3 regions of the Nordella sp. HKS 07 genome follow, and region 3 is predicted to be linked to each of the others. Evidence: predicted binding sites of a transcription regulator. Region 3 holds the regulator's gene; each other region holds the start of a gene.
The links. The regulator HrcA, encoded in region 3, represses chaperone genes, less so after heat shock. The targets are predictions, from matches to a motif close to GTTAGCACTCNCNNNNNGNGAGTGCTAAC.
Positions count from the first base shown of each region.

Region 1: a site for HrcA is predicted at 1,917-1,945, ahead of G5V57_RS20925 (co-chaperone GroES). Genes of this name have one in related genera too.
Region 2: a site for HrcA is predicted at 2,716-2,744, ahead of G5V57_RS32855 (co-chaperone GroES). Genes of this name have one in related genera too.

Region 1 covers NZ_CP049258.1:4,453,148-4,457,703, reverse strand. Annotated here, with positions in the region: gene G5V57_RS20935 (glycosyltransferase family 4 protein) at 1-649, opposite strand, end outside; gene G5V57_RS20930 (hypothetical protein) at 781-996, opposite strand; gene G5V57_RS20925 (co-chaperone GroES) at 2,037-2,348, shown strand; gene groL (chaperonin GroEL) at 2,378-4,012, shown strand; gene G5V57_RS20915 (hypothetical protein) at 4,054-4,278, shown strand.
Region 2 covers NZ_CP049258.1:6,936,108-6,940,663, reverse strand. Annotated here, with positions in the region: gene G5V57_RS32865 (DeoR/GlpR family DNA-binding transcription regulator) at 1-572, shown strand, start outside; gene groL (chaperonin GroEL) at 627-2,264, opposite strand; gene G5V57_RS32855 (co-chaperone GroES) at 2,310-2,624, opposite strand; gene G5V57_RS32850 (ATP-NAD kinase family protein) at 3,227-4,276, shown strand; gene G5V57_RS32845 (thiamine pyrophosphate-dependent dehydrogenase E1 component subunit alpha) at 4,290-4,556, shown strand, end outside.
Region 3 covers NZ_CP049258.1:2,953,612-2,958,167, reverse strand. Annotated here, with positions in the region: gene rdgB (RdgB/HAM1 family non-canonical purine NTP pyrophosphatase) at 1-382, opposite strand, end outside; partial or broken gene G5V57_RS34345 (VOC family protein) at 476-841, opposite strand; gene rph (ribonuclease PH) at 838-1,551, opposite strand; gene hrcA (heat-inducible transcriptional repressor HrcA) at 1,800-2,891, shown strand; gene G5V57_RS13940 (GFA family protein) at 2,888-3,295, shown strand; gene G5V57_RS13935 (glutathione S-transferase family protein) at 3,292-3,969, opposite strand; gene grpE (nucleotide exchange factor GrpE) at 4,120-4,556, shown strand, end outside.

The sequences.
Region 1 (4,556 bases), 1.5 Mb from region 3:
TCGCGTCGATCATGACTTCGATGCCTTTGTTCGGAGAAAGGAGACCAAATGTCAGGATGACGGGCTTACCGCTGAAGCCGAGCTTTGCCTTGGCAAAATGTGTATCGAGGAAGGCGACATCGGGAATTCCGTGCGGAATTACCTCTATCCGATCCGACGACATGCCGTAGACACTGCGAAGAAGCTCGCGCCCCTTCTCCGCCATGACGACCACCTTTGCGGAAGCATCGATGATGCCACGCATGACGTCGCGCTGAACCAAAGTGGGCGCCGAGAGAACCGTATGAAACGTGGTGACGACCGGCATGTGAAGTCGAGAGAGAAGCTCAATGATATGACCGCCGGCTTCGCCTCCGAATATTCCGAATTCATGCTGCAGAGACACCGCATCGAACCGCGCCTGATTCAGGAACTCGGCAGCCCGCACATACTCATCCACCACCTGGTCCTGAATCTGAAATCGAACTGCCGGGGGATAGTCGTAGGCTCGCCCCTGATCGGTCATGGCGACCACATAGGCCTCGATATCGGGTTTCGACATCGAGAGCGCACGATGAAGATCGTGGGTAAATGTCGCGATCCCACAACGGCGGGGAAGATAATTGCCGATGAGCGCTATTCTGGTATGTGATGTCGGTTGTGCGTCCATTCAAACGTCCTTCAAAGTGAGAGGCCTGATAATTCGACTCCGGCCGACATTTTCATGCGTTCCTACGCGGCGACCCTTGAGGGACGGCACCATTCGTAATGCGTGGCTGTCGGATCTTGCGATCCGCACGCCTATCTACCTCTCAGCGTCTCTATGAAACCGCCTAAGGCGTCGCGGCTCCCGGCCCATAGTCCACGGGTCTTGCGGACCAGCTCAGGGGTCTCAAGGACCAGCCCAGGGATCCTGCGGACCGATTCCCTTCGGGTCTCGGCAGTCACCCTGCCGGCCGTCTCCTTGACGGCGTCGTTGGCGTACTCCGCCGATACCACTGTTTGAATTTTGTTCATCAATCATCTCCTTCGGAAAGGGGAAGGAAGCGGCTCAATGGTCGGGCACAAATCCCATGCCAAGCTTGAGATGTAACTCTGTGCTTATGGCGGGCGAGTGCCGGCGCGGCAAATCTTCAAGCCGGATAGCTTCCAATGCCTTCGAGGCGGGAGCTGCTATCTCTCTGTCACCAGTATTGCCCAGAGATAAATGCTGATGATGATGATCATATGGGCTCTGGCGCGCCGAATACCTAATCAATTCTTTCGATAGCGCCAGGACGACGACAATGAATTAATTACTTCTGACGCTTTCCGTACTGGACAGCCTTCGGTCGCGCCGGCGGGCTTGCGAATACCGAGGATACAGAGAGCGTCGGCACGATTTCCGCCTTCTGCTTCTTGGGCTTCTTGTGTTCTCTGTTGCGTCTCATCTGGCTTTTGGCCATCGTGTCCTCCATGATTCAACGTATGCGGCGATCGGTCGAGTCAAAGAAGACTCAATACTGATAGCAAGGCAGTATCGATGCCGTAGGATGCTGGGAGCCAGACGACCAATGACGATTGCGCCAAGGCGGTCCTGCTATGACACATTTACGAAGCGCCTGACCATTCTGGATCGCAGGGAACAAGCTTTGACATCCGGCTGCGAAGAACGAACAAACGATCGAAATACTCGGGATCAGTATCAAGGATAACCTCCAGGGCCTGAAAGGCGGGAGCTGCTATCTCTCTGTCATCAGTATTGCCCAGGGGTCGAAGCTGACGATACATCGTCATATGCGCTCTCATGCCCAGATTACCTAAGCAATTCTTTTCGATCACAGCTCGTTCCAGCGCCAGAACCGGATCCTTCCAATTGCGCCAATGCGAAAGAATTCCGCCCCTCCCATATGATATCGCTTGCCGATCGAAGGGCGTGACACCATGTTGGAGAATAGGCTGGCACTCTCCTATTCAAAGCGCCAGCCCACCCTTCACACAAAACATGTTGCGCGCAAGCGCTTCTTGACCGCGAAAGCTCGGCTTTCGCGGAACCTGCCCTTTGCAAGGAGAACCTTATGAAGTTCCGCCCCCTCCACGATCGTGTCGTCGTCCGCCGGCTCAAACAAGACACCCAGAGCAAAGGTGGCATCATCATACCTGAAACCGCCAGGGAGAAGCCGGTGCAGGGCGAAGTGGTCGCCGTCGGCCCCGGTCGCAGGGACGAGGCGGGTAAACTCATTCCCATCGATGTGAAGGCAGGCGAGATTATCCTGTTCGGCAAGTGGTCGGGAACCGAAGTCAAGATCGACAGCGAGGAATTCCTGATCATCCAAGAAAATGATATTATGGGCGTGATCGTCACGCCAGCGGTCGCAAAAGCCGCCTGAATTCGGCAATACATCCAAGGAATAAGCCCATGGCCGCCAAAGACGTCAGATTCTCCACCGATGCCCGCGAGCTCATGCTGCGTGGCGTCGACATCCTCGCCAACGCCGTCAAAATAACGCTCGGCCCGAAAGGCCGCAATGTCGTGATCGACAAAGCCTACGGCGCACCGCGCACCACCAAGGACGGCGTCACCGTCGCCAAGGAAATTGAACTCGAAGACAAGTTCGAGAATATGGGCGCCCAGATGCTGCGTGAAGTCGCGTCCAAGACGAGCGACATGGCTGGAGATGGCACCACAACAGCAACGGTCCTGGCCCAGGCAATCGTTCGCGAAGGGGCGAAAGCGGTCGCCGCCGGCATGAACCCGATGGACCTCAAGCGCGGTGTCGAAATGGCCGTTGCGGCAGCCGTCGAGGATCTGAAGAAGCGATCGAAGAAGATCGGATCATCCGATGAAATCGCCCAGGTCGGCACCATTTCGGCCAATGGCGAGATCGAGATTGGCCGTATGATCGCCACGGCGATGGAGAGAGTCGGCAAGGATGGTGTCATCACCGTCGAGGAAGCCAAGGGCATGGACACCGAACTCGAAATTGTCGAGGGCATGCAGTTCGATCGCGGCTACCTGTCGCCCTACTTCATCACCAATGTCGACAAAATGTCCGTCGAATTCGAAGATCCCCATATTCTCCTGCACGAAAAGAAGCTCTCCAGCCTGCAACCCCTGCTGCCGATCCTGGAAGCGGTGGTGCAATCCAGCCGCCCGCTCCTCATCATCTCCGAGGATGTCGAAGGCGAGGCCCTTGCCACACTCGTTGTCAACAAATTGCGCGGCGGGCTGAAGGTCGCGGCCGTAAAGGCGCCAGGCTTCGGCGATCGACGCAAGGCCATGCTGGAAGATATAGCCACCCTCACCGGCGGCCAGTTGATCTCGGAAGATCTCGGCATCAAGCTCGAGAATGTGACAATCGATATGCTCGGCCGGGCAAAGCGCGTTCAAATCGATAAGGAAAATACGACCATAATCGATGGCAGCGGAGAGAAAAGTGCTATCCAGGCTCGTATCGGCCAGATCAAGGCACAGATCGAGGAAACCTCCTCGGACTATGACCGCGAGAAGCTGCAGGAGCGCCTCGCCAAGCTGGCCGGCGGCGTTGCCGTTATCAAAGTGGGCGGCTCGACCGAGATCGAGGTGAAGGAGCGCAAGGATCGCGTCGATGACGCGCTCAACGCGACGCGCGCGGCAGTCGAGGAAGGCATCGTGCCGGGCGGTGGCGTTGCGCTTCTGCGAGCGAAAAAGGTCGTCGAAGCACTGACATCCCCCAATGCCGATATTACCGCCGGCATCAAGATCGTCGCCAAGGCGCTTGAGACCCCTCTGCGCCAGATCGCCGAAAATTCAGGCGCCGAAGGCTCGATCGTGGCCGGCAAGGTGTTGGAGAAGACCGGAAACTTCGGCTTCGATGCGCAGAACGAAACCTATGTGGACATGGTCGCGGCCGGCATCATCGATCCGACCAAGGTGGTGCGTGTGGCCCTTCAGGATGCCGCCTCCGTCGCGGCGCTTCTGATCACCACCGAAGCCATGATCGCCGAACGCCCAAAGTCGACCGCGGCACCTCAAATGCCCGCAGGCGGTGGCATGGGAGGAATGGATTTCTGACGGCACATTGTCCGGCCGTCGCTGCCATAAGGACGCAAGTCATGAGAGAAACCGAGTTCAATATCTCCCCGCCCGGGCTGCGTGGTCTCAATCGCCTGGCGACGAAACTGAACGCCCTTATGACAGGCAAGCAAATTGCCGACTGGCATCTCGGACGCTGGAATGACGGAGTCCAGTCGAAGCACGGTATCCTGTTCGACAATGATGACGATGCCGCCGTGGCGAAAGTCAATTGCGACGGTGCGAAGGGAGACTTGGCAGATTGAAAAGCGCCGCTCACTTTACCATCGGACGGGTGAGACACGTCCGAGGAGCGGCCAGATAGGAAGCCAGGACATGGAGTTTCACCATTTCGCACTGGGGCAGGTCGTGAGGCTCATGACTCGAGAGCGCACTGCTTCCGATAAGCTGGCGAAATACCGTGTCACGAGACTACTGCCTTCCGATGGCGCGGAATTCCGATACTGCCTTGAGCATGAAGAGTTCCTCTTCAGCCGGCTGGCGTGGGAACGCGACCTGATTGGCGTCATTCTTCCAGGATGGC
Region 2 (4,556 bases), 3.2 Mb from region 3:
TGCCGGCATCGCCGACCGTCGCCGATCTCGCCGCCCGCCGGTCCATGGCGACGGACGAGAAGCGCCGCCTCGGGCAGAAAGCGGCAAGCCTGATCGAGCGCCGGCAACGCATCTTCATCGATGGCGGGACGACGCATCTCGAACTCGTGCGCTCTCTGCCGCTCGATCTCGACATCACCGTCATCACCCACAGCCCGACGATCGCCGCGGCACTCGAGCCGTTTCAGGCGGCCGAAGTGATCCTGATCGGCGGCAGACTGTTCCGCCATTCGATGGTGGCGGTGGGGGCCGAAGCGCTCGAGCAGATCCAACGTTTGCGCATCGATCTGGGCTTTGTCGGCCTGACCGGCCTTCATCCCGAGGAGGGGGGCACGACGGGCGATTTCGAGGAGGCGGCGATCAAGCGCGCCATCATCGCGCGCGCGGCGGAGGCCGTATCATTGATCACGTCGGAGAAGCTCGGGGCAGTCTCGGCCTACTCTGTATGCGACCCAACGGAGTTGTCATCGGTTGTCGTGACGAGTGACGCGGACGTTAGAGATTTCGCCAAGACGGGAATTATCCGCGCATGAAAAAACCCCGGTGTCGCCACCGGGGTCCTTCCTAACTCGCGATGAGCGGACTTCTTAGAAGTCCATGCCGCCCATGCCACCGCCGCCCGGCATAGCCGGAGCCGGGGCCTTGTCCTTCGGCTTCTCAGCGACCATGGCTTCGGTCGTGATGAGGAGCGACGACACCGAGGCAGCGTCCTGAAGAGCGGTGCGCACGACCTTAGTCGGGTCGATGATGCCCTTCTCGACGAGATCGCCATACTCTTCGTTCTGCGCGTCGAAGCCGAAGTTGCCCGACTTCTCGAGCACCTTGCCGACCACGATCGAGCCTTCGACGCCGGCGTTCTCGGCGATCTGGCGGATCGGGGCTTCAAGCGCCTTAGACACGATCTTGATGCCGGCCTGGATGTCGGCATTGTCCGACTTCAGGGCGTCGACGGCCTTCTTGGCGCGCAGCAGGGCGACGCCGCCGCCCGGCACGATGCCTTCTTCGACCGCGGCGCGGGTCGCGTTGAGCGCGTCATCGACGCGGTCCTTGCGCTCCTTCACCTCGACTTCCGTCGAGCCGCCGACCTTGATGACGGCGACGCCGCCCGCGAGCTTGGCCAGGCGCTCCTGGAGCTTCTCACGGTCGTAGTCCGACGTCGTCTCTTCGATCTGCTGCTTGATCTGGGCAACGCGGCCCTGGATGTCGTTCTTCTTGCCATGTCCGTCGACGATGGTGGTGTTCTCCTTCTCGACGCGCACGCGCTTGGCGCGGCCGAGCATTTCCACCGTGACGTTCTCGAGCTTGATGCCGAGATCTTCTGAGATCACCTGGCCGCCGGTGAGGACGGCGATGTCCTCGAGCATGGCCTTACGGCGATCGCCGAAGCCCGGGGCCTTGACGGCCGCGACCTTGAGGCCGCCACGGAGCTTGTTGACGACGAGGGTGGCGAGAGCTTCGCCTTCGACGTCCTCAGCGATGATGAGGAGCGGACGGCCGGTCTGCACCACGGCTTCGAGAACCGGGAGCATGGCCTGGAGGCCCGACAGCTTCTTCTCGTGCAGGAGGATGTAGACGTCCTCGAGCTCGGCGACCATCTTGTCGGCGTTGGTGATGAAGTAGGGGGAGAGATAGCCGCGGTCGAACTGCATGCCCTCGACGACGTCGAGTTCGGTGTCGAGCGACTTGGCTTCCTCAACGGTGATGACGCCTTCGTTGCCGACCTTCTGCATGGCCTTGGCGATCATCTCGCCAATGTCCTTCTCGCCGTTGGCGGAGATGGTGCCAACCTGGCTGACTTCCTCGGAGCCCTTGACCTTCTTCGAGCGCTTCTTGATGTCCTCGATGGCGGTGCGGACGGCCTGATCGACGCCACGCTTCAGATCCATCGGGTTCATGCCGGCGGCAACCGCCTTGGCGCCTTCGCGCACGATCGCCTGGGCGAGCACGCAAGCGGTGGTGGTGCCGTCGCCCGCGACGTCGTTCGTCTTGGAGGCGACTTCGCGCACCATCTGGGCGCCCATGTTCTCGAACTTATCCTCGAGCTCGATTTCCTTGGCGACCGTCACACCGTCCTTGGTGGTGCGCGGCGCGCCGAAGGACTTGTCGATCACGACGTTGCGGCCCTTGGGACCGAGCGTGACCTTCACCGCATTGGCGAGAATGTCGACGCCGCGGAGCATACGCTCGCGAGCTTCGCCACCGAAGCGGACTTCTTTCGCTGCCATGTTGTTCTTCCTTTAAAGAATTGTTGAGCTACAGACCGGAATGGATCAGGCCGCCTTCTTCGAAGACGACTTGCCTTCGAGAACGCCCATGATGTCCGACTCTTTCATGATCAGATATTCGGTGCCGTCGATCTTGACTTCGGTGCCCGACCACTTGCCGAAGAGAACGATGTCGCCGGCCTTGACGTCGATCGGGATCAGCTTGCCCGATTCATCGCGACCGCCCGGGCCGACAGCGATGATTTCGCCCTGCATCGGCTTTTCCTGAGCGGTTTCGGGGATGATGATGCCACCCTTGGTCTTGGTGTCTTCCTCAACTCGGCGCACAACCACGCGGTCGTGCAGAGGACGGAACTTCATGCGATGTCTCCTTCGTTGGTCGCATTGTTCGATTGAATGCCGGAGCCTGGAGAGTGAAAGCGAGGCCTCCCAACCCCGTCTTCCGGCACCTGCTAGCACTCTCATATCATGAGTGCCAACAGCTGTCGGGTGAGATAGGGCAGGGGGACCCAGGCGTCAAGAGGAAGGGCGGAAATTAAGTGGTTACCGCCCGGTCACGACGCGGGTTTTCCCGGTTGGGCAGCCCAGCCAGGCCGGGGGCGAAGGCGGCTAAAAATCAGATATAGGGGGAAACGCTCGATTTCGAGTGCCCACAGCCGGCTCAATCGAAGTGGAAGCTCACGCCAGCACGGACGATGAAAATATTCTTCAACTCGACTTCCTCGCCGGTCTGATCAGAATTTTCGATGCTCCCCCGGTCTCGGCGTCCCTATTCCTATGGTTTGCCGAACACATGCGCCGACCGATGAGCGAATTTTACAGCTTTCGATTGATTATTCGAGTCCTTCACCCTCTTATGAACCGGTTCTCTTACGACAAAGGTCCCATAACGTTGCGGGATATTACCTTGAGGCTTGTGGAAATTACTTTCACGAGTCATCGTGGTGGCGGAGGAACCCAAATTGGCTCCGACTGTCGGCATCATTGCCAACCCCGTATCGGCACGTGACATTCGTCGCGTGATCGCCAACGCGACCAGCCTCCAGATCACCGACCGCGCCAATATCGTTCTCCGGGTGCTCGCCTGCCTCAAGGCGTCGGGCATCGACCGGGTGGTCATGATGCCGGAAAATGGCGGGATCCGGCATCATGTGCGGCGCGGCGTCGATCGTTCCCGCAATCTGCGCGAGCATGAGTTTCCAGAACTCAGCTATCTCGATATGAAGGTCTCGGGCACGGTGGACGACACCGTCCGCGCCGCCGACCTCATGCGCCAGCAAGGGGTGGCCGCCATCGTGGTTCTGGGCGGCGACGGCACCCATCGCGCCGTCGTCTCCCGATCGGGCGACATCCCGATCGCCGGCATCTCGACCGGCACCAACAATGCCTTTCCCGAGCATCGCGAGCCGACCATCACCGGCCTTGCCGTCGGCCTCGCGGTGACGGGGCGGGTGCCGACCGCCGTCGCCTATTCGCCCAACAAGAAGCTCGTTGTGCGCATAAACGACCACGCGGCCGAGATCGCGCTGGTCGACGTCGCGCTCGTCACCGAGCGTGTGGTGGGGGCCCGGGCGCTGTGGAAGCCGGAGACCTTCCGCGAGCTCTTCGTCACCTTTGCCGAGCCCGAGGTCATCGGCATGTCGGCCATTGCGGGCCTTCTCGAGCCGGTGAAGCGCTCCGAACCCGGCGGCCTGCATGTGCTGATCGCGCCCGTCGACGAGGCGCAACTGGCGCTCACTGTACCCATCGCACCCGGCTATATGCGCCCGATCGGCATCGCCGGCTGGCAAAGGCTCGCGGCCGGAAAATCCTATGGGCCGCAGATCTCCGCCGGCTCCATTGCGCTCGATGGCGAGCGCGAGCTGTCTTTTTCCGAGCGTGATCGGGTCACGATTGCGCTCGAAGAAAACGCCTTCCGTACTGTCAATGTCGCTGCCGTCATGGAGCATGCGGCGCGCCATGGGCTGATGCGGCAGGTGGGATCAATTGAGAAGAAACGCCAGGTTTCGTGATGGGAGGAGAATGATGAGCAAGAATCCGTTTCCGCTCGACAAGCAAGGCCTGCTCGAGGCCTACCGGACGATGCGGACGATCCGCGAGTTCGAGGAGCGCGTGCATAACGAATTCGCCAAGGGCGACATTCCGGGCTTCGTGCATCTCTATGCCGGCGAAGAGGCCTCGGGCACCGGCATCATGATGCATCTCAATGACCGCGATCGCATTGCCTCGACGCATAGGGGCCACGGCCATTGCATCGCCAAAGGCGTCGACGTGAAGGAAATGATGGGCGAG
Region 3 (4,556 bases):
TCACAAAATAAGCGCGCCGCTGTTCTGGTGTCGTCGCCCCTATCGCCTGCAGTTTCTCTTCGACATTGCGCATGGCGAGCACGAAATCCTTGGAGGGGCCGGCCCAGCGCGCCGAATAGATGCCGGGATCGCCACCGAGCGCCTCGACGCACAGGCCCGAATCGTCGGCGAGCGACACGAGCTTGGCGCCATCAGCAGCGGCGCGCGATTTGAGCTCGGCATTGGCCTCGAAGGTCTCGCCGGTTTCCTCTGGCTCAGGCAGCCCCAGGCTTGCGGCCGAGATCGCCTCGACGCCATAAGGCCCGAGAAGCTCGTTGATCTCCTTGACCTTGCCCGGATTGTGCGACGCGACGACGAGTTTCTGATCGCGCAGTGATCTTATTTGTTGACGCGCTTCCTTATCGCCAAAGTCGAGCAACTTTGGCGGGAAGCGCTCTGGGAGGCCCCAGATGCGCGGCTCGGCGAATTCGACCGAATTACCGGCGGGATCGCGGCAATAGATCGAGTGCCCGCCTCCCGACCATTCGAAATCGGCTTCCAGCGCGATGCCATGACGGCTGAGATGCTGGCGCCAGCGCGCGAGCTCTCCGGCCGTGGCGGAAAAGCAGACATGGCCCGCACCCGTGGCGCCATGCGGCGGCGCCGAGGTGAAGGACTTCGGCTTCACCGCCGAAGCGACCTGATTGAAGACGAGCAGCATGCCGTCGCCGCAATGGAAGAAGACAAACTGATCCTCGAGCTCGCGGCGCACCTCGAGCCCGATCACGCCTTCATAGAAACGGCGCATGGCGGCGATATCCTCGCCATAGAGGATGGTCTCGAGGATCGCCGTCGCTCTCATGCGACGGCCTTCTTCTGAAGCTCCACCAGTTCGCCGATGCCATTCTGCGCGAGATTCAGCAGGTCGAGGAAGCGCTCCTTCGAGAAAGGCTCAGCCTCGGCCGTGCCCTGGATCTCGACAATGCCGCCCTGGCCGGTCATCACGAAATTCGCATCCGTCTCGGCGTTCGAATCCTCGTCATAGTCGAGATCGAGCACGACCTCGCCATTATGGATGCCGCAGGAGATCGCGGCGACATGATCGCGCAGCGGATTTCTGGCGAACATCTCGCGCGCTTCCATCCATTTGAGCGCATCATGGAGCGCGATCCAGCTGCCGGTGATGGCGGCGGTGCGGGTGCCGCCATCGGCCTGGATGACATCGCAGTCGAGGGTGATCTGCTTCTCGCCGAGCCCCACGAGATCGACCACGGCCCTGAGCGACCGCCCGATCAGGCGCTGGATCTCCTGGGTGCGGCCCGACTGCTTGCCCTGCGCCGCCTCGCGCCGCATGCGATCGCCGGTGGCACGCGGCAACATGCCGTACTCAGCCGTGACCCAGCCCTTGCCGGCGCCCTTGAGCCAGGGCGGAACCTTTTCCTCGACAGTGGCGAGGCACATCACATGGGTGTCGCCGAAGCGGACGAGGCAGGAGCCTTCCGCATGTTTTGAGAAGCCGCGCTCGAAACTCACCTTGCGCAATTCATGGGGCTTTCGCCCGGACGGCCGCATCATTTACTCTCTTTCTTAGAGCTCTTCCCGTCTTGATCGAATCGGAACGATTCGATCAAGACGGGTAAAAGGGCTCGAATAACTTACAATCCGGAGCGCTTCCTTATCGCCAAAGTCGAGCAACTTTGGCGGGAAGCGCTCTAGAAAACGGGCCCGGTTCTAGCCCGGATAGAGACCCTGGGAAACTCATTTTAGGGGCCACAATACCTTCAGTTGACCGCCCTGCCCCCTGTTCCTAGATTTGCCGCATGAGCATCCATCCCCAGAGACCCCTTGTCGATGAGCGCCTGCAGGGCCTGGCCCAGCTCGATCAGCGCTCGCGCGACATCTTCCGGCGCCTGGTCGAGACCTATCTCGACACCGGCGAGCCGGTCGGCTCGCGCACCATCTCGCGCATCCTGCCGTCCAGCCTGTCGCCGGCCTCGGTGCGCAATGTGATGATGGATCTCGAGGAAACCGGCCTCATCTATTCGCCCCATACCAGCGCCGGCCGCATGCCGACCAATGCGGGCCTGCGTTTCTTCGTCGATGCGCTGCTCGAAGTGGGCTCGATCTCGCCCGAGGAGCGCGCCCGCATCGATGCGCAGATGACCGGCACCAACCGCTCGCGCCGGGTGGAAGACGTGCTGGGCGAGGCGACGACATTGCTCTCCGGCCTGTCGCATTGCGCCGGCCTCGTGGTGGCGCCGAAGCTCAATGCCAGGCTGAAACATATCGAATTCGTGAGCCTGGCGCCCGGCCGCGGCCTCGTCATCCTCGTCGCCGAGGACGGCACGGTCGAGAACCGCACTATCGATCTGCCGCCCGGCCTGCCGCCATCCTCGCTCATCAAGGCGTCCAACTATCTCTCCGCCCGCATGCAGGGCAAGACGATCGCCGAAGCGCAGCGCCTGATGCAGGAGGAGATCACCACGCTCAAGACCGAGCTCGACGAGCTCACCGCCAAGGTCGTCGCCGACGGCGTCGCCACCTGGTCCGGCAATGTCGAAGAGGATGACCGCACGCTCATTGTCAAAGGCCAGGGCAACCTGATCGAGAATCTCACCGCCTTCGACGATCTCGAGCGCATCCGCCGGCTCTTCGACGATCTCGAGAACAAGCGCGAGCTCATTCAGCTCCTGGGGTCGGCCGATATCGGCGAGGGTGTGCGGATCTTCATCGGCGCGGAGAACAAGCTGTTCTCGATGTCGGGCTCCTCGCTGATCGTCGCGCCCTATCGCAACAGCGAGGAGAAGATCGTCGGCGCGCTCGGCATCATCGGCCCGACGCGGATGAACTATGCCCGTATCATCCCGATGGTCGACTATACCGCGCGCATCATCGGGCGGCTGATCACGTGACGACGTCACGTGAGGCCAGTTGCGTCTGCGGCCAGTTGCGGCTCACCTGCCAAAGCGAACCGATCCGCATCTCCATCTGCCACTGCCTCGACTGCCAGAAGCGCACCGGCAGCGTATTTGGCACGCAGGCGCGTTTCCGCCGCAGCGATGTGACCCGCATCGAAGGCGAGAGTACGCGCTTCACGCGGCCTGGCGACAGCGGCGGCACGGTGACTTTTCATTTCTGTCCGCAATGCGGCTCGACCGTTTATTGGGAATTGAGCAGCGTGCCCGAAGCCTATGCCGTCGCGGTCGGCGCCTTCGCGGATCCCGGTTTTCCGGCGCCGCGCGTTTCCGTCTATGAGGCGCGGCGGCATGACTGGGTCGATCTCGACGATCTCAAGGACCTCGAGCGCCCGGGTTAGCTCAGAAGCTCCTGCATGAAGTCCGGCAGCGGACGGCCCTGCGTCAGAAGGAAGCGTGCCATGGCGCCGGCAACCTGGCGCACCGCCGGCCGCGTCGACATGCGCCGGCGCCAGGCGAGAAGCCGTGGCGTCGCTTCCGTCATCGGCGCCCCCATGCGGGCGGCGAAAAGCTGCGCCATGTAGAAGGCGATATCGGCGAAAGAATAGGTTCCGGCCAGAAACTCGGCCGGGCCGAGCTGCCGCTCCATCTCATCATAAAAGCGTGCCGATGCGGCGCAGGCCGCGACTGCCGTCGGGTCTGCGAGGCGGTCCTGCAGGCCCATCAGCCTGACGATCGGCGGGAAGAAGACCTCGTCCGATTTAAGCTCGAGAAGCCGGGCAATGGCTCGGTCCGCCGGTCCCTCGGGCCACAAAGCGGGCGCAGGCCGCAGATGGTCGAGATACTCGAAAATCTGGGTCGAATCGAAGATTTCCACGGCGCCATGGACGAGTACCGGAACCTGGCTTTTGGGGTTGATGCGGGCCACATCGGGATGCTTGGGCTCATAGAGCCGCGCCATGTCGAAGGGCACCATCACCAGGTCGATATCGAGGCCTTTTTCCCGGGCGGCGATCTCCGCCTTGGCGCCAAACATGCTCAAAGGGCCGGAATAGAGGCGGATGCGGCTGGACACGGGCTTTTCTCCTAAAAATGGACCTTGGCCCGTCATAGGCCCGGCAAGTGTCGTCCTGTGTCAGTTGAGCCGAAAGACTTGATTTTTCTTATCCGAACCCTGATATCCGGGCCCGAAACCCAATCCATCGATCGACAATCCAGGATCGTCATGACTGCAAAAGCGACCAAAGAAACCATGGCTGAAGAGGCTCAGGCGCCGGAAGCCGACCCGGTGACCCTGTCCGACATGGAGGCAGATCCGCGCGAGGCCGAGATCATCGATCTCAAGGAAGAGGTTGGCCAGCTCAAGGACCAGCTGCTCCGCACCTTCGCCGAGATGGACAATCTGCGCAAACGCATGGAGCGCGACAAGGCGGAAGCCACGCTCTATGCCGCGACCAATTTCGCCCGCGATATACTGAGCGTCAGCGACAACATGGAGCGGGCGCTTGCCACCGCCGAGGCGGACCATCTCAAGGAGGCGACCGAGCCCGTCAAGAATCTCGTCGCCGGCGTCGAGATGACCAACCGCGAGCTGCTCAATGTCTTCGAGCGGCACGGCATCACCCGCGTCTATCCGATGGGCGAGAAATTCGACCCGCATTA